DNA from 2 places in the Paenibacillus sp. T2-29 genome. Region 1 is predicted to be linked to the other one. Evidence: predicted binding sites of a transcription regulator. Region 1 holds the regulator's gene; the other holds the start of a gene.
What was found. The regulator LexA, encoded in region 1, represses DNA repair genes until DNA is damaged. The targets are predictions, from matches to a motif close to CGAACATATGTTCG.
Positions count from the first base shown of each region.

Region 2: a site for LexA is predicted at 1,921-1,934, ahead of addB (helicase-exonuclease AddAB subunit AddB). Genes of this name have one in related genera too.

Region 1 is NZ_JBREVE010000005.1:91,445-98,365, reverse strand. Features, by position in the region: gene metH (methionine synthase) at 1-1,336, opposite strand, end outside; gene ACU1JV_RS15755 (1,2-dihydroxy-3-keto-5-methylthiopentene dioxygenase) at 1,618-2,160, shown strand; gene ACU1JV_RS15750 (HAD family hydrolase) at 2,260-3,054, opposite strand; gene ACU1JV_RS15745 (hypothetical protein) at 3,212-3,721, opposite strand; gene ACU1JV_RS15740 (DUF896 domain-containing protein) at 3,834-4,040, opposite strand; gene ACU1JV_RS15735 (LysM peptidoglycan-binding domain-containing protein) at 4,149-4,517, opposite strand; gene lexA (transcriptional repressor LexA) at 4,709-5,335, shown strand; gene ACU1JV_RS15725 (hypothetical protein) at 5,754-5,918, shown strand; gene ACU1JV_RS15720 (hypothetical protein) at 5,960-6,100, shown strand; gene ACU1JV_RS15715 (DUF2798 domain-containing protein) at 6,194-6,691, opposite strand.
Region 2 is NZ_JBREVE010000001.1:823,660-830,580, reverse strand. Features, by position in the region: gene ACU1JV_RS04120 (Na/Pi cotransporter family protein) at 1-88, opposite strand, end outside; gene ACU1JV_RS04115 (class I SAM-dependent rRNA methyltransferase) at 381-1,760, shown strand; gene addB (helicase-exonuclease AddAB subunit AddB) at 2,001-5,567, shown strand; gene addA (helicase-exonuclease AddAB subunit AddA) at 5,564-6,921, shown strand, end outside.

The DNA of each region.
Region 1 (6,921 bases):
CCATTTTCTCAAATTTTTCTTCACCATCCTCCAAATTAATGGAGTTAATAATTGCCTTACCTTGCGAATATTGAAGTGCTTTATCGATAACTTTAATATCCGTGGTATCAATCACCAATGGTACTTTCACCTTGTTTACAACCAGTTTCAAGAACGCTTCCATATCAATCATTTCATCCCGGTCCGGATCTTGCACACAAATATCAATGACATGTGCTCCGCTTTTTACCTGAGCGCGGGCAATTTCAGACGCCTCTTCATATTTGCCTTCTACGATCAAACGCTTGAATTTCCGGGAACCCAGAACATTTGTTCGCTCACCAACCATATACGGACGATTATCCTGTTCAATATATACTGGTTCAATGCCTGATACGGCAGGAGGATGATGACCTACGAGCTGGCGAGGCTCAAACTGCGCCATACTTTCACTCATTACTCTTATATGCTCTGGTGTAGTACCGCAACAGCCTCCTGCAATATTCAACCAGCCTTTTTCAGCGAAAGCAGCCATTTTACGAGCTAATGAATCCGGCGATTCATGGTATTGACCATTTTCATCGGGCAAGCCCGCATTTGGATAACAACTAATAGCTGCAGAGGACATTTCAGACAAAGAACGAATATGATCACGCATAAACTCTGGACCTGTAGCACAATTCAGTCCAATCGAGATTGGGTTTAAATGTTCGAGTGATATGCAGAAGGATTCGATATTTTGTCCGGCCAACGTTGTTCCCATCGGTTCAATCGTGCCAGAAATCATTAACGGAAGCTCAATCCCTGTCTGCTCAAAAGCCTGACGAATTCCAATGCTGCCTGCCTTAACGTTAAGCGTATCCTGTGAGGTCTCCAACAGAAGAACATCCACCCCGCCTTCAATAAGCGCCAAAGCCTGCTCCTGATAGCTTTCAATCAGCTCTACAAATGTAACACCGCCTGTGACAGACAAGGTTTTCGTGGTTGGACCCATAGCTCCTACAACAAAACGAGGCTTGTCCGCAGTGCTGTATTTATCCACCGCGTTACGTGCCAGTTTGGCCGCCACCAGATTAATTTCACGGGCACGTTCTGGTATATCGTAATCCGCCAAAACGACGGATGTTGCTCCAAATGTATTCGTTTCAATCAGGTCTGCCCCGGCCTCCAAGTATGCTTCATGAATCCCTTGAATGACATCCGGTCTCGTTAAGACCAACATCTCGTTGCAGCCTTCCAACTCTTCTCCACCAAAATCAGCGGGAGAAAGGTCTTCCTGCTGAATCATAGTACCCATAGCCCCATCAAGAAGGAGTATTCTTCGTTGTAACGCATCCTGCAAGCTAACTTTATCCAAAATTTCTTCACCCCCGCAAAACGTTAAATCCTAGTTTAGCAGAAACCGTATCATTTAGATAGATTGAAGTAAAAACATACGTTTTATGCAGGCTATTCTTCTTCATAAACGACTTAGCTGATCTATTTTTGTAGTATGCATCGTTATAGACGAACGTCTTTAAACTGTATCGTTTAGCTATAGTCGTTCCCATATAAATGTTTCAGCCTGTATTGTGCAACTGGATAAGACATGGTATTCTTTATACAACATTAATCCAAGTGGAAAAGAGGGATTTATATATGGCAGAAATTTTTATACGCAATACGAATGAGCGAATTAGTGGTGAAGAACAAGTACGTGAATTTTTGGAGAGCCACCAAGTATTGTATGAACACTGGGATGCTTCCAAGCTGCCAAGGGAGCTGCAAGAAAACTTTACTCTGACAGATGATCAAAAAGCCGCTGTTCTTAAAACATTTGAACCTGAAATCAAGGATTTAGCCGCACGTCGCGGATATAAAATATGGGACGTTATCACCTTATCTGAAGCAACGCCGAAACTGGACGAGCTGCTGGCCAAGTTCGAGCAAATTCACACCCATACCGAGGATGAGATCCGTGCCATTGTTGCTGGTAAAGGCATTTTCATCATTAAAGGCTCTGAAGAGATCGGCTATTTTAATGTAGAGCTTTCACCAGGTGACGTTATTTCCGTACCTGAAAATACACCTCACTTCTTCACTTTAATGGAAAATCAAAAGATCGTCGCAGTCCGCTTGTTCATCGAAGAAAATGGCTGGATTGCCGAACCGTTCGAAGATCCAACATTCACTACAGCATAATTAAGATCTATGGTGTCAATAAGGAAAACTCCCTCCGCTCTGTAGCATATCGAGCGAAGGGAGTTTTCTTGATACTTGTTTTAGAAAACTGTAGATTTCTCACTTTAAAGATTGAATAATTCCATGCAACTCAGACAAATGCTTGATTTGGAACTTCGGCTTGATTTCTGTAGTATTGGTTTTAGCGTTCCGATTCACCCACACCGAATGTACACCAGCTGCCAAAGCCCCTTGAATATCAGTCGTCAGCTTATCTCCTACCATTAAAGCTTGTCCAGGTTCAATTCCTAGAAGGCCCAAAGCATGCTGGAATATAGAAGGATCAGGCTTGCCCCGACCAAAAGAACCTGAAATAACAACATGATCAAAAAAAGGAGCCAATTGAGGAACTCCATCCAGCTTCTCCTGTTGTAGATCAGGGGAACCATTTGTCAGCAATAACAGCTTGTATTGCCCCTTCAATTGTTCCAGAATCTCAAACGTTTCTTCATATACATGTGCACGTGCACGTCTTTCCGAAGCAAATTGGGCAGCTAGCTTTTCCGCCAACTCCTCATTATCTATCCCCAGTTGCTGAAGCCCTCTGCGCCATGATTCCTTACGATAAGCAGGAGCCAACTGTTCCAATTGGCGGAATTCAGGTTGCTCACCTGCTGTAAAATTCGCCCACAGTCCTTCAAACGGATTAATGCCAATCATTTGAGTAAAACTAAAGGTTTCATAGGACTCATACAAAGCGCGCGCTTCCTTGCGTACGGCTTCTTCCAGCGTTTTCGGATCAGCGCCTGTTTCTCGGGAGCCTGTTTGACACGCTGCATCAAATGCCTCTTCTACACTACGTTCATCCCACAGAAGGGTATCATCAAGATCAAACATTATCGCCTGAATCGTCATATGAATTATCCACTCTCTTTCCACTGTATATGTAAGCTTGTCTGTTTGGTCACGAATCAGATCGTTATGTGTGCCCATATTAAGCAAGTGGCCGCACCATGTTATATGAAAAAATAACATCATACGGCCTTACTTACAGAGCTACAGGCTAAATCGGTTATTTTTTATCTACCTGTATCTGATTGGATAGTGCAAACTTTTCAAGACGCTCTGCGATGGCATCCGTATCGTAGCGTCCCAGTGATTTTGTAAAAATAAAATTACCGCCCTTCCCTTTTCTTTCAACGGTAACGTAACCCTTTTCAATTTTGATGGCTTTCATGTCCCCTGCCGTCATCGGCCGTTCTCTGCCACCTTTTAACATATAGAGGGTATCTTTTCCCACTTTTAAATAAGGACGGCGAATGTAGAAGATTACAGCCAGCATCAAGTACAAGCCAAATACCAGCCAGTCCATTCCCCGCATGCCCGTCTTAGTCAAAAAGTAACTCATAAGCATGTACAATACAGCAAGACCAGCCAGCATGATTGGCACAGTAATATTACGGCCACGGAAAATGTCCATTGCTGAACCTGCGCCGTTAATGGTTTGAATGCCTTGTTTCTTGCGCGTTTTATTTAAACGCGCTGTGTTTTTACGTACTTTTCTTTCAAATGATCGGGCCATCTCTCAATTCCCTTCCCAATAAATATTACATTAAAACAACTGCCTTAAAGCTGATCTATATAGATACCAGGAAAGATACCTAAAACAAGGCAAATGATGCAGGCTTTAGACATTAATGCTTCAGCCCGCCATTTCCCTTCGACGTATCATCGTCCACAAATTCAATGGTTTCAAGCTGCTGCCGAAAATTACGGCGAATGTTGCCTAAATAAATTTCCCGAAGGTTGGCGCGCTCTGTGGTTTCCTCTTCTGTCAATCCTTCGGTTTTTGCTTTGCGCGCTAATTCATTAATGCGCTGTACCAAGCTGTCTATATCCAAATTGTGTCCCCTCCATAAAAGCAAAGATATAATACACTTTGACATGTAGAAAAGAGCTTGTCAAGGCTCCCGCAATGCGCTCCTTGACAAGCTCTATAGTCTTATAGATCAGAAGTGTGGAAGCTTAAGCACCTGACCTGCCTGCACTCCCCGATCCTCCAAAGCGTTAATACGCATAATTCCTTCAATATATACCCGTGTATCCATTCGTTCCGGTTTATGATTCACAGCAATCTTCCATAACGTATCTCCAGGTTGTACGGTCAGCTTAATCACCTCTTTATTAGAAACTGAAGGTGCTGCGAAAACCGTAAGTACACCTGCCCCTGCAACCCAAACGATAATTACTAGAATAAGAAGCTTGAGTAAAAGAGTATTGGTAATAACCTGTAACAAACGCACCTTACTCTCTTTTCGGGTCTCCTGTAAATTCTCTAAGTTCATCGGGAAAATACTTTGATAAGTGCTATATTTCATAATTGGCCGCGTCCTCCAAACATTTGTTCTTATGTTTTTTTCACAATATAACACGAACATTTGTTTTGTTCAATAGAAAACAGAACAAAAGTTCGTAAATATTTTTAGGGATTATTTAGAACTTATGTTTGTACGAACGGAGGTTCTATGCTATAATTTTCCCAAACGTTACTAAATGGGGTTGATACGGTATGTCTAAGATTTCGAGCCGCCAGCAGGCCATTCTTGAATTTATCCGCAATGAAGTGCGTCTAAAGGGATACCCCCCTTCTGTGCGCGAAATAGGCGAGGCAGTCGGATTGGCCTCCAGTTCTACGGTTCACGGTCATTTGGATCGTTTGGAGAAAAAAGGACTCATTCGCCGCGATCCTACGAAACCACGGGCTATTGAATTACTTGGTCAAGACGAATCGGATAACAGCAACTTGATTAATTACTCCATTAGTCGTGTTCCCGTCGTCGGCAAAGTAACCGCTGGTCTTCCTATTACGGCGACAGAAAATATTGAAGATTACTTTCCTCTTCCCCAACACTTTGTTGGTGAGGATAAAATATTCATGTTATCTGTTGTAGGCGAAAGCATGATTGAAGCTGGTATTGCTAACGGAGACTATGTAATCGTACGTCAGCAGCAGACCGCTGATAACGGAGACATTGTAGTAGCTATGACAGATGAAGACGAGGCTACAGTTAAAACCTTTTACAAAGAAAAAGATCATATCCGGCTTCAACCTGAAAATCCAGCCTTTGAACCGCTTCGCCTGACACACGTCAGCATATTGGGCAAGGTTGTTGGACTCTTCCGGGACTTCCACTGATTTATCGTGCTTTCTTCCCCGCTATACTACCACGAATATAAAACCGGCCGCCTAGGCGAGCCGGTTTTATATTGTTATTATGTTTACTATGTGTGTCTCACAACTATTCTTTCCTTTTCAGAAACCTATATTGTCTCTACTATTATATCCCCCCCATTATCCGAAATAGTCCCCTCTGATCTTGAACTGTTTACTTTTATTAGCTAAACAAATGGAAATTTGACTCATGTGAACCTACTGTAGCCTTCCCCTATAACGTAAAGTTGGGAAGGCGAACGCAGGCTAGCATGAGTTTTTTTAAAAAACATTTAGGAACATAGGTACTAGCTTCTTTTTGTCTTTAGTAGATTTATGCTGATACATTACTAGCACAATTGACATATGTATATAGCAGACCTAAAGTAAAGGAGTTATGCAGATGATCAGAAATAGAGTTAAAACGTATAAGCATCGCATCGGGAAAAACAGATATCTGGTCGTTAAAGTCTTTCAAGCCGCAGCTGCTAAAACAGGAAGCGGAAATGCACTCGCAACTAACGCATTAAATATCAAAATTTCCAAGCGTAAGCATAAACATCATTAAGATTTAACCGTACCTTCATTTCTTTGAAGGGAGGTGATATTATGAGCAGAAGACACAGCAACCGTGAATTGAGAAGAAGAAGATTAAACATCCGTTCCAACCAAAGAGCCACTGCGCGTGCAAGAGGTAACGCACTGGCTGTCAATCTGTTTAGCGTGAATGATGGACAACGCAGACGTTAATAATTATTTTCAAGCAAAAAGCAGGAAGAATTCTTCCTGCTTTTTTTGTGTTAAATGATCACCAAACTACCAATCCCGCCAGTTATAGCTTCCTCAAACTTGTATCAGCTTTGGTCCTGCTTGCCCGCATTTCTTTATAAATTTTATAAACAAGGCTCGAACAGCTGGACCTATAACCAATAATTGTAATGGATAGGCCACAACAAAGTTCTTTATAAAAATTTCTAAATATGCTTCAAATAATGAATGATCGCTAATAGCATGGCTAAGAATTGAAGTTAATAAACCGTAGAAAGACATAGAACAGGCCATTCCGAACACCATACATGTTGAAATCGTGATAACTAAAAATATTTTTTTGGATTTATCAAAAGGTAGACTCAAAGCAACTTTTTTGGCTATAGGACCCACGATATATAGATCTAATACGAGCGCTATAATAAATCCAATTAGAAATTCAACAGCAATGGTAATCAAGCTAATTTTTCCAATCAATCCGTTAATCAAAAGATTATAGAAGGTCATAATAATGACCATTCCAAAACACATAATAACCCCAAAGTAAAAGCTTTCCTTTTTAGTTGTTGGCATTAAATTCAACCTTTCATTTTTGATGTGATTATTTTAGCTGCAACAAAATTTTCATGTAAGTGAACTTTTTATGAACATATCATTCTGAAATTAATTAAAAATAAGAATATCTGACATATACAGATAAAATCCAACAAACAAAGACAAGTAAAGCAATATTCTTCACAACCAATGAACTATGTACAAACCCATTACACATGTATAACATTAAATACAAATACTAGAAAGGT
Region 2 (6,921 bases), on a different contig from region 1:
AATGCCGGAGGGCAGCTTCCATCAGCTTCATTCCGCCTAAAAAAATAAGCAGCCCACCGCACAGTGGGAGTATAACATGTATGAACACGGGCATAGCCCCCCTTTTCTAGGTGAAAATACTTATGTAACAGCCTATGATCTGTCAAGGACAGCCATGACAAGCATGGCTGAGCAGTTTTTCACGGAACGATAATTTTGAAGTATCTTCACAAGCTTTAAAAGCGTGACGTCGATATACAGGTGGGCAGTAGCGAAGCGCGGTTCATTTGAATCTAGAGAAGCGCCAGCGATCGTAAGAACAAATGAACCGCGGAGTTGCGTCCCTTCGAACACCACACTTTTAAGGACTTTAAGTAATCCAAGAATAGGAGTGAAGGATTTTGCCTTCAGTAATATTAGAACGTAGCCGCAAAAAAAGGCTGGAGCAAGCACACCCTTGGGTGTTTAAAAATGAAATAGCTAAAATTGAGGGGGAGCCAGAAGCTGGTGATTTGGTCAACATCCTTAACCATCAAGGACGTTATTTGGCGACAGGTTATTATAATCCTGCTTCGCAAATTACAGTGCGTGTGATGTCCTATGAGCCGCTGGAAGTGATGGACCAAAGTTTCTTTGCTCAACGTTTCCGAAATTGTTTGGAGCATCGCGAGCGCTTTGTAACCGGAGGAAATGCTTATCGCTTGGTGTACGGAGAGGCTGATTTTTTGCCTGGGCTGATTGTAGACCGTTTTGGTGATGTGTTGGTCGTTCAGCTGTTAACGCTTGGCATGGATCGGCGCAGGGAAGAAATCAGAGATGCACTTGTTGAAGTCATGGGGCCAGTTGGTATATATGAGCGTAGTGATGTATCCATCCGCGAGCTGGAAGGGTTGGAACAGACGAAGGGTCCTTTGTACGGCGATTCCCCGCGCCATGTGGTGGTGACGGAAAATGGCTTACAAATCAAGGTCGATATCGAAGAGGGCCAAAAGACTGGTTATTTCTTTGACCAGCGTGAAAATCGCGCGGCTATCGCGACGTTGATGACAGGTTGGGGAGCGCGTAGCGGAATTACGTTACAAGAAGTAGCTGCAACCCCAGGTGATGATGCCACAACGGTCATGAAGCCTGTGAACAAAAGCGGTAAGGTTGTTGAATTCCCATTCTGGGACGGCGCAACTGTATTGGAATGTTTTTCACATACAGGTAGCTTTACGCTCAATGCGTGTAAACATGGTGCGAAAAAAGTAACTTGTCTGGATATTTCTGAACATGCGATTGAAAGTGCTCGGGATAATGTGAAGCTGAACGGTTTTGAGGATCGCGTCGAGTTTGTCGTGGACGATGCTTTTCAATATTTACGTAATCAGGTGAAAGGTGTAGAGGAACGCACCGCGCGAGCAGGGGGCAAAGGGGATACATCCAAGCCGCTGACTGCGGGTGGCGGACGCACCTTTGACGTAGTTATTCTGGATCCGCCAGCTTTTGCCAAAACGAAGAGTGCTGTCAAAGGAGCTACACGTGGGTATAAAGATATCAACCTTCACGGAATGAAGCTTGTCAATGAGGGCGGTTATTTGGTAACGGCGAGTTGTTCGTTCCATATGCGGCCAGAGCTGTTTTTGGACACGATTAAGGAAGCGGCGGCAGATGCCGGCAAAATCCTCCGACTGGTAGATTGGAGAGCGGCAGGAAAAGACCATCCTCAAATTTTAGGTGTGGAGGAAGGTCATTATTTGAAATTTGCCATCTTTGAAGTGCGCAGCCGGACACGGCTGTAGACTTCATACCCTTGTCAAAGTTAATCTATTTTTAGGCGATAAAGATAACTAGGTGAAACAAACTCATTTTTAATATAAATCAGTCCTGTAGAGAAGGCTTGCACCAAGCCATCCTGCGGGACTGTTTATTTTTGAGAAGGACTCAATTGCTACAACATGGCAAACGTACGTTCTTTTCTCCTTTGCCTGATATGCTATACTGTTTAATAGAATGTTTTTGGTTGGAAAGGAGGCCGCATCATGTCGGTCCGCTTATTGATTGGCCGCTCTGGTAGTGGTAAAAGCACGTTAATCCGTAATGAAATGACGTCTATGTTACGCGAGGAGCCGCTAGGTAAACCTATGCTGTTACTTGTGCCCGAGCAATCGTCATTTGCTTCAGAGCATGCGTTGCTTACAGAAGCCGGAAACGGTATTCAGGGGTCGGTGCGCGCCCAGGTAATGGGATTCCATCGTCTTGCCTATTTAGTCATGCAGGAAACAGGGGGTTCAGCCCTGGTGCCTGTAACAGAAGAAGGCAAGAAGATGCTTTTATATAAAATTATTCGTCGTCGCAAGGATGAACTGAGTTTGTTTAAGGATTCGGGAGACCAACTCGGTTTTGTGGATCGGTTGAATACGTTGTTTACAGAGCTAAAGCAGTACGGAAATGATGCTCAGTCTGTACCGGAACAACTGGAGAGAATGCATGCTGCGGGGGAGTCCGCCCCGATATTAAGAGGCAAGCTGAAGGATATCAGTCTAATCTATGAGGATTTTGAACGGGAGCTGACGCTTAAATATATCGATGGTGAAGATACGCTTCGCATGCTAACAGAACAGATTGCACTGTCTTCACTTATACGCGGAGCAGACATTTGGATGGATGGCTACCGAAGGTTTACACCGCATGAATATAAGGTGGTGGAGCAGCTTATGCTGCACGCCTCTTCGCTGACGGTGGCGTTGACCTGTAACCGCAGCTACGAAAGCGGCCAGCTTCCGCATGAGCTGGATTTGTTTCATCCTTCGGCGGCTACCTACGTCAAGCTTAAAGGAATGGCAGACGAGCTGATGATTGAAACGCAGACACAGTTATTACGTCCCGATCCGATGCCGAGATTTAAGGAGCGTCCAGCGTTGGCGTATTTGGAGGCTAATTTCGAACATCGTACAGGGCTGCGGAATCAGGAACAGCGGATGCGGCTACAGCAGCTACGAGAGCAATGGGCAGATACACAACCGGAGGGCATAAAGCTGTATGCTGCGGCAAATCGCCGTGCCGAGTTGGAAGGAGCCGTACGCGAAATGCGCCGCCTGGCCCGTGAAGAGGGCGCGCGTTATCGGGAGATGGCCCTGTTTGTGCGTCATATTGAAGATTATGAGCCATGGGTGGAACCGATATTCAAGCAATATCAGGTTCCAGTATTTTTGGATCAGCGGAGAAGTATACTTCATCATCCCTTAGTGGAATTGATTCGGGCTTCACTGGATATCGTGCAGCGACGCTGGCGATATGAGGATGTATTTCGTGCGGTCAAAACGGACCTTCTATTGCCGCTGGACGGTCGAGTGAGCCGCGAGCAGATGGACCGTCTGGAAAACTATGTGCTGGCCTGTGGAATACAAGGTAGCCGTTGGACAGATGGCCGGGCATGGCAGGCTGTGCCCAGTTTGTCGCTGGAGCTGGAGGAACAGGAACGTAACCGTCAACGGGATGAAACGCTGGATTTGATGGAGTTGTGCCGAGATGTGATTGTGACGCCTTTACATGCGTTTGAGAAGCGTATGGGTAAGGCACGAACGGCGCTTGAGAAGTGTGAAGCCGTATATCTGTTGCTGGAGGATGCAGAAATCGGTCACAAGCTGGGCGCCTTCATTCATCAGGCAGAGGAAGCAGGAAATCCTGAGCAGGCGAAGGAGCACCGTCAGGTATGGGATGCGGTGCTTGAATTGCTGGATCAAATCGTCGAAATGATGGGTGATGAGAGACTAGATACTGCTTTGTTTGCGGGTGTGCTGGAAACGGGATTGGCTGAGTTCCGTATGGGGCTTGTTCCACCGGCTCTGGATCAGGTGCTGGTCGGAAATACGGACCGTACACGTGTATCGGGTATTCAACATGCCTTTGTGCTAGGGATGAACGAAGGAGTAATGCCGGCTGTGTTCCATGAGGATGGTGTGCTGAATGAGCAGGAACGTACGGCATTGAACGAACAAGGCGTAGACCTGGCACCAGATATGACAAGACGTCTGTTGGACGAACGCTTTCTCGCTTATACGGCCCTTACCTCAGCCGGTAAAAGCCTATGGATGAGCTATGCGGTGACTGATGAAGAAGGCAAGCCATTGCTGCCGTCAGAGTTAGTGCGACATGTGCGGCAACTGCTTCCTGGTCTGGATGAACGTCCACTGGCCGGATACCCTTTGCCTGGAGACGCTTGGACGACGCAATGGGAGTATGCTTCCCATCCGTCCGAGGCTTTGCCGCAGCTCATTGCGCAATTACGGCATTGGCGGCGTGGCGGTGATATTTTATCTCCCTGGTGGGAGGTGTATAACTGGTATGTCAGCCAGCAGGGGCGTGAGAAGGACAAGCTGCGTCAGCTGTTGACCTCACTTTTTTACGAAAATCATGCCGAAATGCAGAAGGAAACGAGTCGCCGTCTATATGGCAGCAAGCTGCGCACCAGCGTATCTCGTATGGAACGTTTTGTCGCATGTCCATTTTCTCACTTTGCCTCTCACGGTCTTCGTTTGAAGGAACGTCAAATGTATCGTCTGAAGGCTCCGGATATCGGACAATTATTCCACGCAGCGCTTGGTGAGATGGCGATCAATCTGCGTGAACGCAATGTCAGCTGGGGAAGTCTCAGCACCGAGGAATGTCGCCAAGAGGCGGAAAGTACGGTGGAGCGTTTGGCACCTCGTCTGCAAGGCGAGATTTTAATGAGCTCCAAGCGGTATGGCTATATTTTGCGCAAGTTGAAAGACATCGTGAGCCGTGCTTCGCTAATTTTGGGTGAACATGCACGGAGAGGTAGCTTTGAGCCGATTGGGCTGGAGTTGGACTTCGGACCAGGTCAGCCGCTTCCTCCGTTAAGCTTCCGACTAGATAACGGCGTTGTGATGGAAATTGTCGGACGGATTGACCGTGTGGATGTGGCAGAAGGAGAAAAAGGATTACTTTTGCGTGTCATTGATTACAAGTCCAGCCAAAAGGATCTTAAGCTGCACGAGGTGTATTACGGCTTGTCCCTGCAAATGCTCACGTACCTGGATGTGCTGTTGAATGCGGCGGAGGAATGGTTGGGCGAGACTGCTTATCCGGCGGGTACACTGTATTTCCACGTCCACAATCCGATGCTGCAATCACCTAATGGCCTTAGCGCAGAACAGGCTCGTCAGGAGCTTTTGAAACGCTTTAAGATGAAGGGATTATTGCTCGCGGATCGGGATGTAGTTGGGCAAATGGATACAGCATTGGACAAGGGATATTCCTCTATTTTACCTGTTGCGGTGAAAGCAGACGGCAGTTTTTATAGCAGTGCTTCCGTTGCTTCGCCTGAACAGTGGGATAGCCTGTTAGCTTCGGTGCGCAATAACATTCGGACGATTGGTACACGGATGACAGAGGGCGATGTTGCCATTGAACCTTATCGCATCCAGCAAGAAACGGCATGTACCTTCTGTTCTTTTAAGCCTGTTTGTCAATTTGATGACAGTCTGGAAGGCAATGATTACAACCAATGGGGGAAACCGGGTAAGGATCAGGTCTGGGATCTGCTCGGTCATACACAGGAAGGAAAAGGAGGAATGAAGCAATGATAGGCACGTCAAACGCTAAAGGCTTGCCGAAGCCGGAAGGAAGTATGTGGAGTGATGATCAGTGGCGTGCCATTTCGGAGTCTGGTAACAACATGCTGGTCGCGGCAGCGGCGGGTTCTGGTAAAACAGCAGTGCTGGTAGAGCGTATTATTCGCAAAATTGTCGATCCCCGGCTCGGCTTCAGTGTGGATCGGTTACTAGTGGCGACCTTTACGAAGGCTGCAGCCGCTGAAATGCGTCAACGGATACGCGAAGCCCTGGAACGTGTGCTGGAACAGGAACCGGAAAGTGAACATGTGCGCCGACAGCTATCGTTGTTGAATCGGGCCTCGATTACGACACTTCACTCTTTTTGTATGGAGGTCATCCGCAGGCATTATCAGGCCATTCCTCTTGATCCCGGCTTTCGGATTATGAATGAGCATGAAACAGAATTGCTGCGCCAAGAGCTATTAGAAGAACTGTTTGAAGAGAAATATGAGGCCCATGATGAAGGCAGCACATTCCGCAGACTGGTCGACTGGTTTAGTGGAGAACGCACCGATGATGCCATGTATGTGCTTGTTCAGCGGTTGTATGACTTTTCGCAAAGTCATCCTTGGCCGGAGCATTGGCTGCGGGAGACGGCAGCAGCATTTCGTGTACAGGATGTAGCTGCGTTGGGGGAGACTCCCTGGGTTCGCAGTATTTTGGCGGATGCTGCACTTTCGTTGCGCGGAGCCGCGAGTTTGCTGGAACAGGCGCATGAAACAGCTATACAGCCTGGCGGTCCTGCACCATATGCCATGACGCTGCAAGAAGATGCGGCGATGGTGAAGGAATTGCTGCAGGAGCTGGAGACACAGCCGTGGGCATCCTTGTATGATCATTTTCAGGTAGCGTCCTTTGGTAAGCTCAAGCCAGTCAAAAAAGATCAAACCGAGCCTGCATTGCAGGAACGGGTTAAGACGCTACGCGAGGCTGCCAAGAAAATGATTATAGATATGAAGGCTTCCCTGTTCGGTAGGAGAGCAGAAGCTTATTTGGAGGAACTGCATGCGACGGCTCCTCTGATGGACGAACTGGTGGAGACCGTGATTGCTTTCGGGGAACGATTTCAACAGTACAAGCAGTCAAAAGGACTGGTGGATTTCGGGGATTTGGAGCATTATTGTCTCAAAATATTAAGACATCCCGACTCTACTCCCTACAAGCTGCTACCTTCCGATGCTGCACTTGAATACAAGGCGCAGTTCGACGAGGTGTTGCTGGATGAGTATCAAGATACGAATACCGTACAGGAAGATATCGTTAGACTGGTATCACGCGAGGAACCGGGTAACCGTTTTATGGTGGGAGACGTGAAACAGAGTAT